Regions from separate parts of the Nesiotobacter zosterae genome, predicted to be linked through region 2. Evidence: riboswitches for the same ligand, from Rfam matches in the RefSeq annotation. Region 2 holds a riboswitch; each other region holds the start of a gene.
What was found. A riboswitch is a leader RNA that binds a small molecule or an ion and turns the genes downstream of it on or off. The one in region 2 is predicted to bind thiamine pyrophosphate.
Positions count from the first base shown of each region.

Region 1: linked by a shared signal. The riboswitch ahead of thiM (hydroxyethylthiazole kinase) and the one ahead of Q3Y58_RS17665 (ABC transporter permease) in region 2 are both predicted to bind thiamine pyrophosphate.
Region 3: linked by a shared signal. The riboswitch ahead of Q3Y58_RS11090 (hydroxyethylthiazole kinase) and the one ahead of Q3Y58_RS17665 (ABC transporter permease) in region 2 are both predicted to bind thiamine pyrophosphate.

Region 1 is NZ_JAWXVZ010000001.1:177,506-180,776, forward strand. It holds gene thiE (thiamine phosphate synthase) at 1-564, opposite strand, end outside; gene thiM (hydroxyethylthiazole kinase) at 564-1,364, opposite strand; TPP riboswitch at 1,426-1,515, opposite strand; gene Q3Y58_RS00845 (tyrosine recombinase XerC) at 1,573-2,532, opposite strand; gene Q3Y58_RS00850 (endonuclease) at 2,586-3,271, opposite strand, start outside.
Region 2 is NZ_JAWXVZ010000014.1:31,318-34,588, forward strand. It holds gene rpoH (RNA polymerase sigma factor RpoH) at 1-311, shown strand, start outside; gene Q3Y58_RS17660 (ABC transporter substrate-binding protein) at 373-1,311, opposite strand; gene Q3Y58_RS17665 (ABC transporter permease) at 1,326-2,081, opposite strand; TPP riboswitch at 2,244-2,348, opposite strand; gene Q3Y58_RS17670 (hypothetical protein) at 2,469-3,271, opposite strand, start outside.
Region 3 is NZ_JAWXVZ010000006.1:249,999-253,269, forward strand. It holds gene Q3Y58_RS11080 (DMT family transporter) at 1-770, shown strand, start outside; gene Q3Y58_RS11085 (Lrp/AsnC ligand binding domain-containing protein) at 802-1,038, opposite strand; TPP riboswitch at 1,211-1,310, shown strand; gene Q3Y58_RS11090 (hydroxyethylthiazole kinase) at 1,350-2,105, shown strand; gene thiD (bifunctional hydroxymethylpyrimidine kinase/phosphomethylpyrimidine kinase) at 2,114-2,911, shown strand; gene Q3Y58_RS11100 (TRAP transporter substrate-binding protein) at 2,924-3,271, shown strand, end outside.

The DNA.
Region 1 (3,271 bases), on a different contig from region 2:
TATCGCCGAAATCACAGCAACTCCTGCCGCGCCATGGGCGATTACTTCCTCGGCATTGCTGTGGTTGATTCCGCCGATTCCCACCACAGGAAGGCTGCTTTGCGCGGTGAGCGCACCGAAAGACTTGATTCCAACATCATCGGCGTCGGCCTTGGAGCCGGTTGGATAGCAAGCGCCGATGCCAAGATACTGCAGAATTGCCGGATCAGCGGCATCAAGATCTGTTTGACTTGAAACGGAAAGGCCCAAGACCTTCTCGGGGCCAATCAGACGGCGCGCATCGGCAGCACTCATGTCACTCTGGCCCACATGAACGCCGGGCGCATCTACCGCCAGAGCAACATCGACCCGATCATTTACAATGAGTGGGATGCCCTTTGGCTCCAGAACAGCCATCATGCGCCGCGCAAGGTCAACTTGCTCACGAGTAGAGCCAGTTTTGTCACGAAGCTGCACCAGCGTCGTTCCATTGTTCACTGCCGCCTCCACCACGGCCACCGGATCTTGTCCGGGGCAGTCCTGAGGGCCAATGATGAGATAGACGGAAAGGTCAATTTGGGGCATCAGAGACTATCCAGTTTGCCGGCTTCCTTCACTTGCTCAGGCGTCAGGTGATAAAGCTGATTGATGATGTCGACCTGGAGGCTGGCAGGCCCTGCCGTGTCTTGAGCGGCAGTTTCGCTAGCTAGACCCAGGAACAGCAGCGCATGCGCCGCGGCCTCCAGCTTGTCTTCTGCCACGGCAACCGCAGCACCGGTCAGGGCGGTTGCAGTACAGCCGAGACCCGTCACGAACGGCATGAGCTCGTGGCCATTTTTCACGGTCAGAGTACGTTCTCCGTCAGTGGTGTAGTCGGTTGGTCCGGAGACCGCGACCACGGCCCCGCTCGTTCTGGCCAGTGTTTTGGCCGCAACCAGCGCCGCCTCGGAGCTGTCGGTGCTGTCAACGCCTTTTCCGCCTGAACCTTCGCCGGCTAATGCCATGATCTCGGAGGCGTTACCCCGAATGACGGTAGGCTTGAAGGCCAGCAGCTCTTTGGCAAGGTTGGTGCGGAACGTCAGTGCGCCAACAGCCACAGGATCCAGCACCCAGGGGCGGCCAGCTTTTTGCGCAGCGGCACAGGCCAGCTTCATGGCTTCTGCCTGCGCGGGGGTCACGGTACCCACATTTACAACCAGCGCGCCTGCTACCGAAGCCAGTTCAGGAGCTTCCTCAGGGCCATCAACCATCGCAGGGGAAGCGCCAATGGCGAGCAAAGCGTTCGCAGTGGTGTTAGCCACCACAATATTGGTCATGTTGTGGACCAGCGGGCTGGTCTGTCGAATTTTGGTGAGGGTCTCACAAGCGCTCTCGATCAGGTTCATCGATACTTCCTTTGTGAGCGAGGAGAGCGAGAAAGAAGAGGGCTCAAGCGTGTTTGCCGCCTAAGTTTGTGATCGCTCCCTTCGCTGGCATTATCCAGATCAGGTCATACGGGTCTAATCTCAGCCCTTTCGGGCACCCCGGTTCACAGGGAATAGACTAGGTGTGAAACCCCGGAAATTCAACGGGCTTCAGCCCGAAAGGTGAGGATTACCGACGTGGATGCGCCTTGTCATATGCATCAAGCAAGCGAGCGCTGTTGACTTCCGTATAAATCTGCGTGGTTGAAAGGCTGGCGTGGCCAAGCAATTCCTGAATGGAGCGCAGGTCGCCGCCGCCAGAAAGCAGATGCGTTGCGAAGGAGTGGCGCAAGGCATGGGGCGTCGCCGTGTCCGGCAGGCCAAGAGCGCCGCGGATTTTCTGCATGGCGAGCTGGATCGCGCGCGGGTTCAGCTTGCCGCCGCGCACGCCAACGAACAACGGTCCCGTTGGCTCCAGAGTGTGCGGGCACTGAGCCTTGTAGTCTTCGATTGCCTCAACAATTACGGGCAGAACAGGAACGAGCCGCTCCTTGCCGCCCTTGCCGCGAATGCGAATGGACTTGTCGCTCGGCTTTGGTGCTGTTGCCGGTGTCAGGGAAAGGGCCTCAGAAATACGAAGCCCGCATCCATAAAGCAGCGTGAAGACGGCGGCATTGCGCGCTTCCACCCAAGGGGTGTCTTCAAAGGCTAAGTCCTTGCTGACAATCGTTTTTGCGTCTTCCACGTTGATGGGTTTCGGCAGGCTGCGGGGCAGACGCGGGGTGCGGACAGCCGCTGCTCCGGCAGCATTGACCTCGCCCCGGCGCTCCAAGAATGAGAGGAATGAGCGTACACCTGCAAGGCCGCGCGCCAGAGTGCGGGTCTGCGCCCCGGTTTGGCGACGGCGGGCCAGAAAGCCACGGAAATCGGCCGGTCTCAAGTCCTTGAGGTCGTTGATGGCAGGCGCGCCGCCCAAATGATCCGTCAAAAACCGCAGGAATTGGCGAACGTCGCGCTCATAGGCTTCCAGTGTGTTCTCTGAAAGCCGCCGTTCTGACCCCAGATGATCAAGCCAATCATCAATCCCGGCGTTCAGGTCCGGTTGCGCGATGATCAGCAGTTGGTCGGTGTTATCTGCAGGATTTGCCATGACACGAGCTAACCCAAAAACACTCTAGGAATGGTTACCGAAGCCTTGCGAAATCAGGAACCCGGCGCGATGAGCGGATTTGCGTTGTTTTGAATAAAAAGGATACGTTGGTTGCGTTCAAGCTCCCAATCGGAGGGCGGATCCATCTCATTCCAGTTCAGGTACATGTCGCGCTCCTCATCGGTCAGCGGCATGTTGTAGGTCGCATTCATATAAAGGTAAGCTCGGGCGATGTCCCCTCTTATCCCCTCTTGGGGCTCCATGACCTTAGCCGTGAAATCTATCTCGAAGTCACAAGCGCCATAAGCGCGTGGCTCGCCTTCCAAAGAAGAGATGCGGAAGTTGGAACGATCTCCGTTCAATTCGCCAACAGCGGGGACAAGATTGTGAAGGTCGGCTTCCATGGCTCGGAACTCAGCATCCACTTTGCCACAGCATCGACGCCCCTTGTAGGTCTTGCCCTTTGAAGTGACGCAGGCCTCATGCCCTTCGCTCCAACAGACCCGGTCCTTGCCAAACCGGGAAGCGGGCACGATGTGCTCCCACTCGATCCGGCTGCCGCGTTTTGCATTCTTGCGAGGCTCATAGCCGCAGGACGCCGCGTCTACTTGTTTCTCGTCGGAGTAGCTGCAGCCACAGTAAAAGCTGGTGCGCTCGGACACTTCTTTATAGATGGAGCGCTCAAGATGCTTTTTTGCGGTGCTGAATGAGAAATCTGGCTGAGCAAGTGAGGGGCCGC
Region 2 (3,271 bases):
AATGGCAGGATTGGCTGGTGGACGATGGCGAAAGCCAAGAGAGCATTCTGGCTGAGCAGGAAGAACTCGATTCCCGCCGCTCCATGCTGAAAGACGCCATGAGCGTTCTCAACGACCGTGAGCGCCGTATCTTTGAGGCACGCAGGCTCTCAGAATCGCCGTTGACGCTTGAAGAACTCTCCGAGGAGTTTGGGGTCAGCCGCGAGCGCGTGCGCCAGATTGAGGTCCGGGCTTTTGAGAAAGTTCAAAAGGCGGTCATGCAATCTGCCCAACAGGCTCAAGAGCAGCAACAGTCTCTGCTCGCTGGATAATCTTCCAGCACACAACCAGGTTAAGAAGCCCCGGACCGCTGAGCGACCGGGGCTTTTTCTTTTAGCGAATAACCGCTGTATAGCTTTCAACCGGCGGCGCGGTCTTGATCAAACCAGCCTCCAGCATGAAGTTGGCAAAGCGTTCGTAGCGCCCCTCATCCAGCGCTGCAGGACGTTTGGCAAAGCGCGGCAACGTATCGCCCCAAGCCCGGCGATTCAGCTCATCATCCAGATTTGGGTAAAGCTCCAAAAATGCCTGCCAAGAATCCTGCGGGTGATTGATCAGGTACACGGTTGCATCTTCCAGCGCGGCCATGAATTTGGCATAGCGCGGGTCATCCACCTTGTCCTTGTGCGCGACGAGGATCAACTCGTCATAGGCCGGAACTCCGTTCTCCTCCGGATAGAAGGCGAGACCGGCAGACCCTTTGATTTCAAGCTGGTTCAGCTCGAAATTCCGATATCCCCCAATGATGGCATCCACCTGTCCGGCCAGAAGACTTGGAGACAAGGAGAAGTTCACGTTGATCAACTCGATGTCTTCGATGGTCAACCCAGCCTGCTTCAGCATGGCGCCAAGCATTGCGTCTTCAAAGCCGGAAACGGAGTAGCCAACCCGCTTGCCCTTGAGGTCTTCAAGTGTCTTGATGGGGCCATCCTTCAACACAATCAAGGTGTTGAGCGGTGTTGCCACCAACGTCCCGATACGCGACAGCGGCATGCCCTCGTCGATCTGTGCATGCAGAACAGGCTGATAAGAGATGGCGATGTCCCCCTGACCCGCAGCAACCAGCTTGGGTGGCATGGCTGGATCAGCGGGTTCAATCAACTCCACTTCCAGACCATGCGCCTCGAAGAAGCCGCGGGTTTGCGCCACAGCCAAGGGAGCATGGTCCGGGTTGGCGAACCAGTCCATCAAGACGGTGAGCTTTTCCTTCGCTTGCACCTGAATACTACCCGCCAGCATGGCGGCAATGAACAAAGCGATGAAACGCTTCATGGGCAGAGCCTTTCTCAAGTTTTTTCCTGTTGCCAGGGAATAAGGCGCACGACCGCCAGCTCGACGAGACCGCGCAGGATAAGAACCATGATGGCAAGTAGGATGAGCGCTGCGAACATGGTGTCTGTTTGCATGCGCGCGTTGGACTGGAGCATGATGAAGGCAAGGCCTCCCTTGGCTCCAACCCACTCCCCCACCACTGCGCCAATGGGCGCAAAGACGGCGGCAATACGGATACCGGACGCCAGAGCTGGTAGCGCAGCGGGAATGCGGATGTATCGCAAACGCTGCCACCTGTTCAGGCGGTAGAGCCGCCCCAAATCCAGCAGAGCCGGATCAGTTCGCCGCAAGCCGTCATGGAACGTGGATGTAACCGAGAAGAAAATGACAATAACTGCCATGACCACTTTTGACGCGAGCCCAAAACCAAACCACAGCACCAAAAGCGGCGCGATGGCGAACACAGGCAAAGACTGCGTTGCGGTGATGGGAGGCAACAGAAACCGGCGCATGATCTCTGAGGAACTCATGATCAACGCCAGCAGAACGCCCGCTGAAACACCGAAGATGAAACCGAGTACCGTTTCACCTGCGGTGATCGACGCGTGGTACAGCAGAAACGACCACTGCTGAGTGAATGCTTCATACACAGCTATAGGAGATGGCAGCATGAAGGATGGCAGGGCAAAAACCCGAACCACCGCTTCCCAAAATGCAACAAAAACCGCGATACCCGCGAGGATACGCAAGGCTCTGGACACCAGCCACATCAGCGCGTCCTCGCGCAAGATGTGGCACCGCGATGCGAAACCACTGCCCGGAAACAACGCGTTCGGACATGGCCACAGCAACTGGCAATGCTACAAGATTGGATCATGTGGATCTCCCTTCTGTGCACCTACATGCACGTCAGCTACGGAGACCCGGGAATAAAGAGGCTCAGGTTCCAGTCCCTTCGCCGGTATTACCCGGATCAGGTTCTAAGGGTTCGGCAGTACCATCTCAGCTCCAAACAAGGAGCACCCCTCGGATACGCAAGAACCTATAGATTCCCCCGGCATTTTCAAGGGCAGCTGCAGCGAAATACGCAGCAGAAAAAGAAAAAGGCGCTGGAGAACCTCTCCAACGCCTTGTTTTAGAATATAATTTTTCGCGAGCTAGTTCCAGCTTTCAAGCGCTTGTGAAATCACACGATTGCCGGAAACACCTTTTTCAAAGGTCAGAATGGCGCGCTTGCCGTTGTTGTAGAGCAATGGAATGTCGATCCACTCACGCTCTTCAAGACGCTTCATGTTCGTCACCCGATCAGCCTCGGCATCAGAAAGCGCGATCCAGAAGAAGTTGTCGGATACCTTGACCGCAGCACCGGCCAGAGGTTCGCCCCGGGCCTGCTCGGTCGGTTTCATGATAATGCCCGGCACCTCGGCAATGCCCTGCCCGGCGAAGTCTCGTGGCAGATCGAATCTCAACTCAAGCAAGTGACTTGCAGGCAAAGAGTTGTCTGCATTCGGCTTGATCGACATGGTAATGGTCACATTGCGATCTGGCATAACCGCAACAGCCTTGACGATCCTGCCAGCGCTGTCGCCCCGATCCAGCGACCACATGACGTTGCCCCGAGACGCGGTCCCTGACTCGCCCGGATTGGCCGCTTCTTCATAAAGGATGCCCTGTTGCGCAACCGCTGTTTGCTCGGCTTCAGCTGTCAAGCTTTCTGCAGGGCGCACAGAGTTGGTGGTCACCGGTACCGCATCCACCTCATCTGGCGATGGAATGTCTGGTGGCGTCACTGGTTGACTTGGCGGCGGCGTTGCCTCAGCACCAGAGCCCGGATTGGTAACATCCCGGCTCACGGAAGTGACTCGCTGCGTCGACACAGCCCGCGCGTCTGGTGAGACCTGAGAGCCGTCATCATTGAGAAGACGGTCGGTGTTCTTGTTGGAGGCAGGTTCCTCCGGCT
Region 3 (3,271 bases), on a different contig from region 2:
TGATCATTGCTGCAAAGACCAACAGGCCTGGTACCCACATTTCACGTGCTGTAATTGGGGTAACGGCGATGGTTTGCAACTTCTGGGCATTGAGTTTGATCCCTCTGCCCGACGCAACCGCCATTGGCTTTGCTGCGCCGCTTATTGTTGTTGTGCTGGCTGCCTTGGTGTTGAAAGAAACGGTTCGCATCTTCCGTTGGAGCGCGGTGGCCGTTGGTTTTGTCGGAGTTATTATCACCGTGTTGCCGCATATGGGGCAGGGCTCGGGTGATACCTTCAGTCAGAACCTTGGCGTCCTACTCGCGTTCGGGGCGGCGTTTTTTGGTGCTGTTGCGATGATTACCGTTCGCAAGCTTTGTGAGACAGAACGCACGTCGACCATCGTGTTTTGGTTCACCATGGCTTCAACGGGGATGTCGTTCCTCACGCTGCCGTTGGGTTGGGTCTACCCTGATGTTGCCTGGGTCATGCCTTCCTGGCTGGATATGCTGTTTCTCGTCGGTGTAGGCGTGTTTGGCGGCATTGGGCAGTTGCTGCTTACACAAAGCTATCGTTTTGCCGATGCCTCAACCGTGGCGCCTTTCGACTACATCAATATGGTCTGGGCGATCGTGTTCGGTTTTTTGATTTTTGCTGAAGTTCCAACACCGGAGGTGCTTGTCGGTTCAGCTATTGTGATCTCGGCAGGCATATTCGTCATTTACCGAGAACGGAAGTTGGGTTTCGAGCGCACCAGGCCGGGGCGCGCGTCCACTCCTTCCAAGTCCTGATGAAAAAGACCGGCCTGTGCCGGTCTCTTGCTTAGAATGCCTTGAAGGTGATGATTGTCTTGGTGTCTTGAATGCCTTCGAACTGATGGACCTTCTCGCTGACGAAGTGACCAATGTCCTCGCCATCTTCAATGTAAAACTTCACCATCAGGTCGAAGTCACCTGATGTGGAGTAAACCTCCGAAGCGATTTCTGCATCTGCGATTTCGTTGGCAACCCGGTAGGTCTCACCAAGCTTGCACTTAATCATCACGAAGAACGGTGTCATTCTGAAGTCCTCTTGCTCCCCACGTCGCGTTGTTCACGAGTCAGCGCACATCTGAGCGTGTTCCCTTTTGAAACGCAAGCCATACCAGAGGCTTCGACCGAGTTCTGTGAGCAGCTTTTAGCACGTTTTCATTTTGCATTGTGTTCCTACGTTGTTTTTGTTAGGCCGATAAACAGTCTCATGGGGGTGCCGCGGTGGCTGAGAGGTCTTTGGACCAACTCCTTGAACCTGATCCGGCTTGTACCGGCGGAGGGAATTGGGATGACGATATTGCCTTGCCGCCTCAGGCCATTCCTTCGGAGGTGGACACGATGACTGACTTTCACTCAAAGAACATTTGGGATGTGTTTGCGCGCGTGCGCCAGCATGTGCCAAGGGTACATTGCTTGACCAATGTTGTGGCACAGGAGTTGACGGCCAACGTGCTGCTAGCAGCTGGCGCGATACCTTCCATGACCATTGCGCGGGAAGAAGTGGAGACCTTTGCTGGGTCTGCCGATGCGCTTCTCGTCAATCTTGGGACGCTTGACGCGGGACGACGCGACAGCATGGCGGCAGCTACCGCTGTTGCAACAGAGAAGGGCATCCCCTGGGTGCTCGATCCTGTAAAGGTCGACCGATCTCCATTCCGTGCGGACTATGCGATGTCGCAGTTGGCTCAGGGGCCAAGCGTGCTCAAAGCCAACGAAGGTGAACTGGAGACCTTAAAGGCGGGCCTGACCTTGCCGTTGCAAACCGTGGTGCTTTGCACGGGGGCCGTTGATAGGATTTCCCGGCAGGGCACCCAACTGGGCCTTCGAAATGGGGCTGAGGTGATGACCCGCGTTACCGCAATGGGCTGCTCCATGGCGGCTCTTGTGGCCGCGTGCTGCGCCGTTGAGGAGGATCATTTGCTGGCCACCTTGAGTGCGGCCGCAGTCTTTGCTGTCGCCGGGGAGATTGCACACAAGGCAAGCACAGGGCCGGGGAGCTTCACTCCAGCGCTGCTTGATACCCTCTACACATTGGAGTGGGATCAGTTTGAGCAAGTGCTAAGATTAGAACAAGAACACACCGAGGAGATTTGAGGGGACCAATGACTGCAATCGCTTTGACTATTGCTGGATCGGATTCAGGCGGCGGCGCCGGTATTCAAGCGGATTTGAAGGCATTCTCCGCTCTCGGTGTCTATGGTGCCAGTGTTCTGACTGCCCTTACCGCACAAAACACCAAGGGTGTGACCGGTATTCATTCCGTGCCAGCCGCCTTTGTTGGCGCGCAGCTGGATGCCGTTCTGTCGGATTTGGACGTGAAGGCAATCAAGATCGGTATGTTGTCGCAGCCGGACATCATCGCGGAGATTGCCCGCAAGCTTGATCAGTACGACTGCAAGAAGGTGGTGCTCGACCCTGTCATGGTTGCGACATCCGGTGACGTTCTGCTCCAACCGGAAGCGCGTACCAATTTGACAGAGCTTCTGTTTCCGCGTGCGAGCATCATCACACCCAATCTTCTGGAGGCTGCTTTCCTCTTGGGTGATGATCCGGCCCAAAATGCCGAGGATATGGAACGGCAGGCGGCGGCCCTTCTGAAAATGGGCGCGAAAACCGTGCTTCTGAAAGGTGGTCACGGTAACGATAATGAAGCCTCGGATTTGTTTTTTTCCGCAGAGCAGTCTAAATGGCTTCGAGCTCCACGTTTTGCCACCGAAAACACCCATGGCACAGGCTGCACCCTGTCCGCTGCAATTGCGGCGGAAATGGCCAAGGGAAAAGCGCTGAGCCCGGCTGTTGAAGCGGCGAAAGCCTACATAAGCGGTGCGATTGAGATGGCGGACACACTTGAAATTGGCGAAGGGCATGGCCCTGTGCACCACTTCTATAAGTTTTGGTAGAAGGTCCGAGAGATGACTGAAGAATACAACAAAAACGGTATGACGCGCCGCCAGACTTTCAGTCTGGTAGGAGCGGGGGCCGTAGCCGGAACGGCGCTGGCTGCGCCTGCATTGGCGCAAGAGCAAAACGCGGCGGTGATCGAGTGGAAGATGGTGACTTCATGGCCGAAGGGCCTGCCGGGGCCTGGTCTTTCTGCTCAGCGGGTATGTGACCGCATCAACACCATGAGTAATGGTCGTATGCGCGTCCGTTTGTATGCGGCGGGAGAACTCGTGCCTGCCTTCGAAGTGTTCGATGCGGTTTCTGGTGGCGTGGCCCAAATGGGGCATTCCGCTTCCTTTTACTGGCAAGGCAAGATG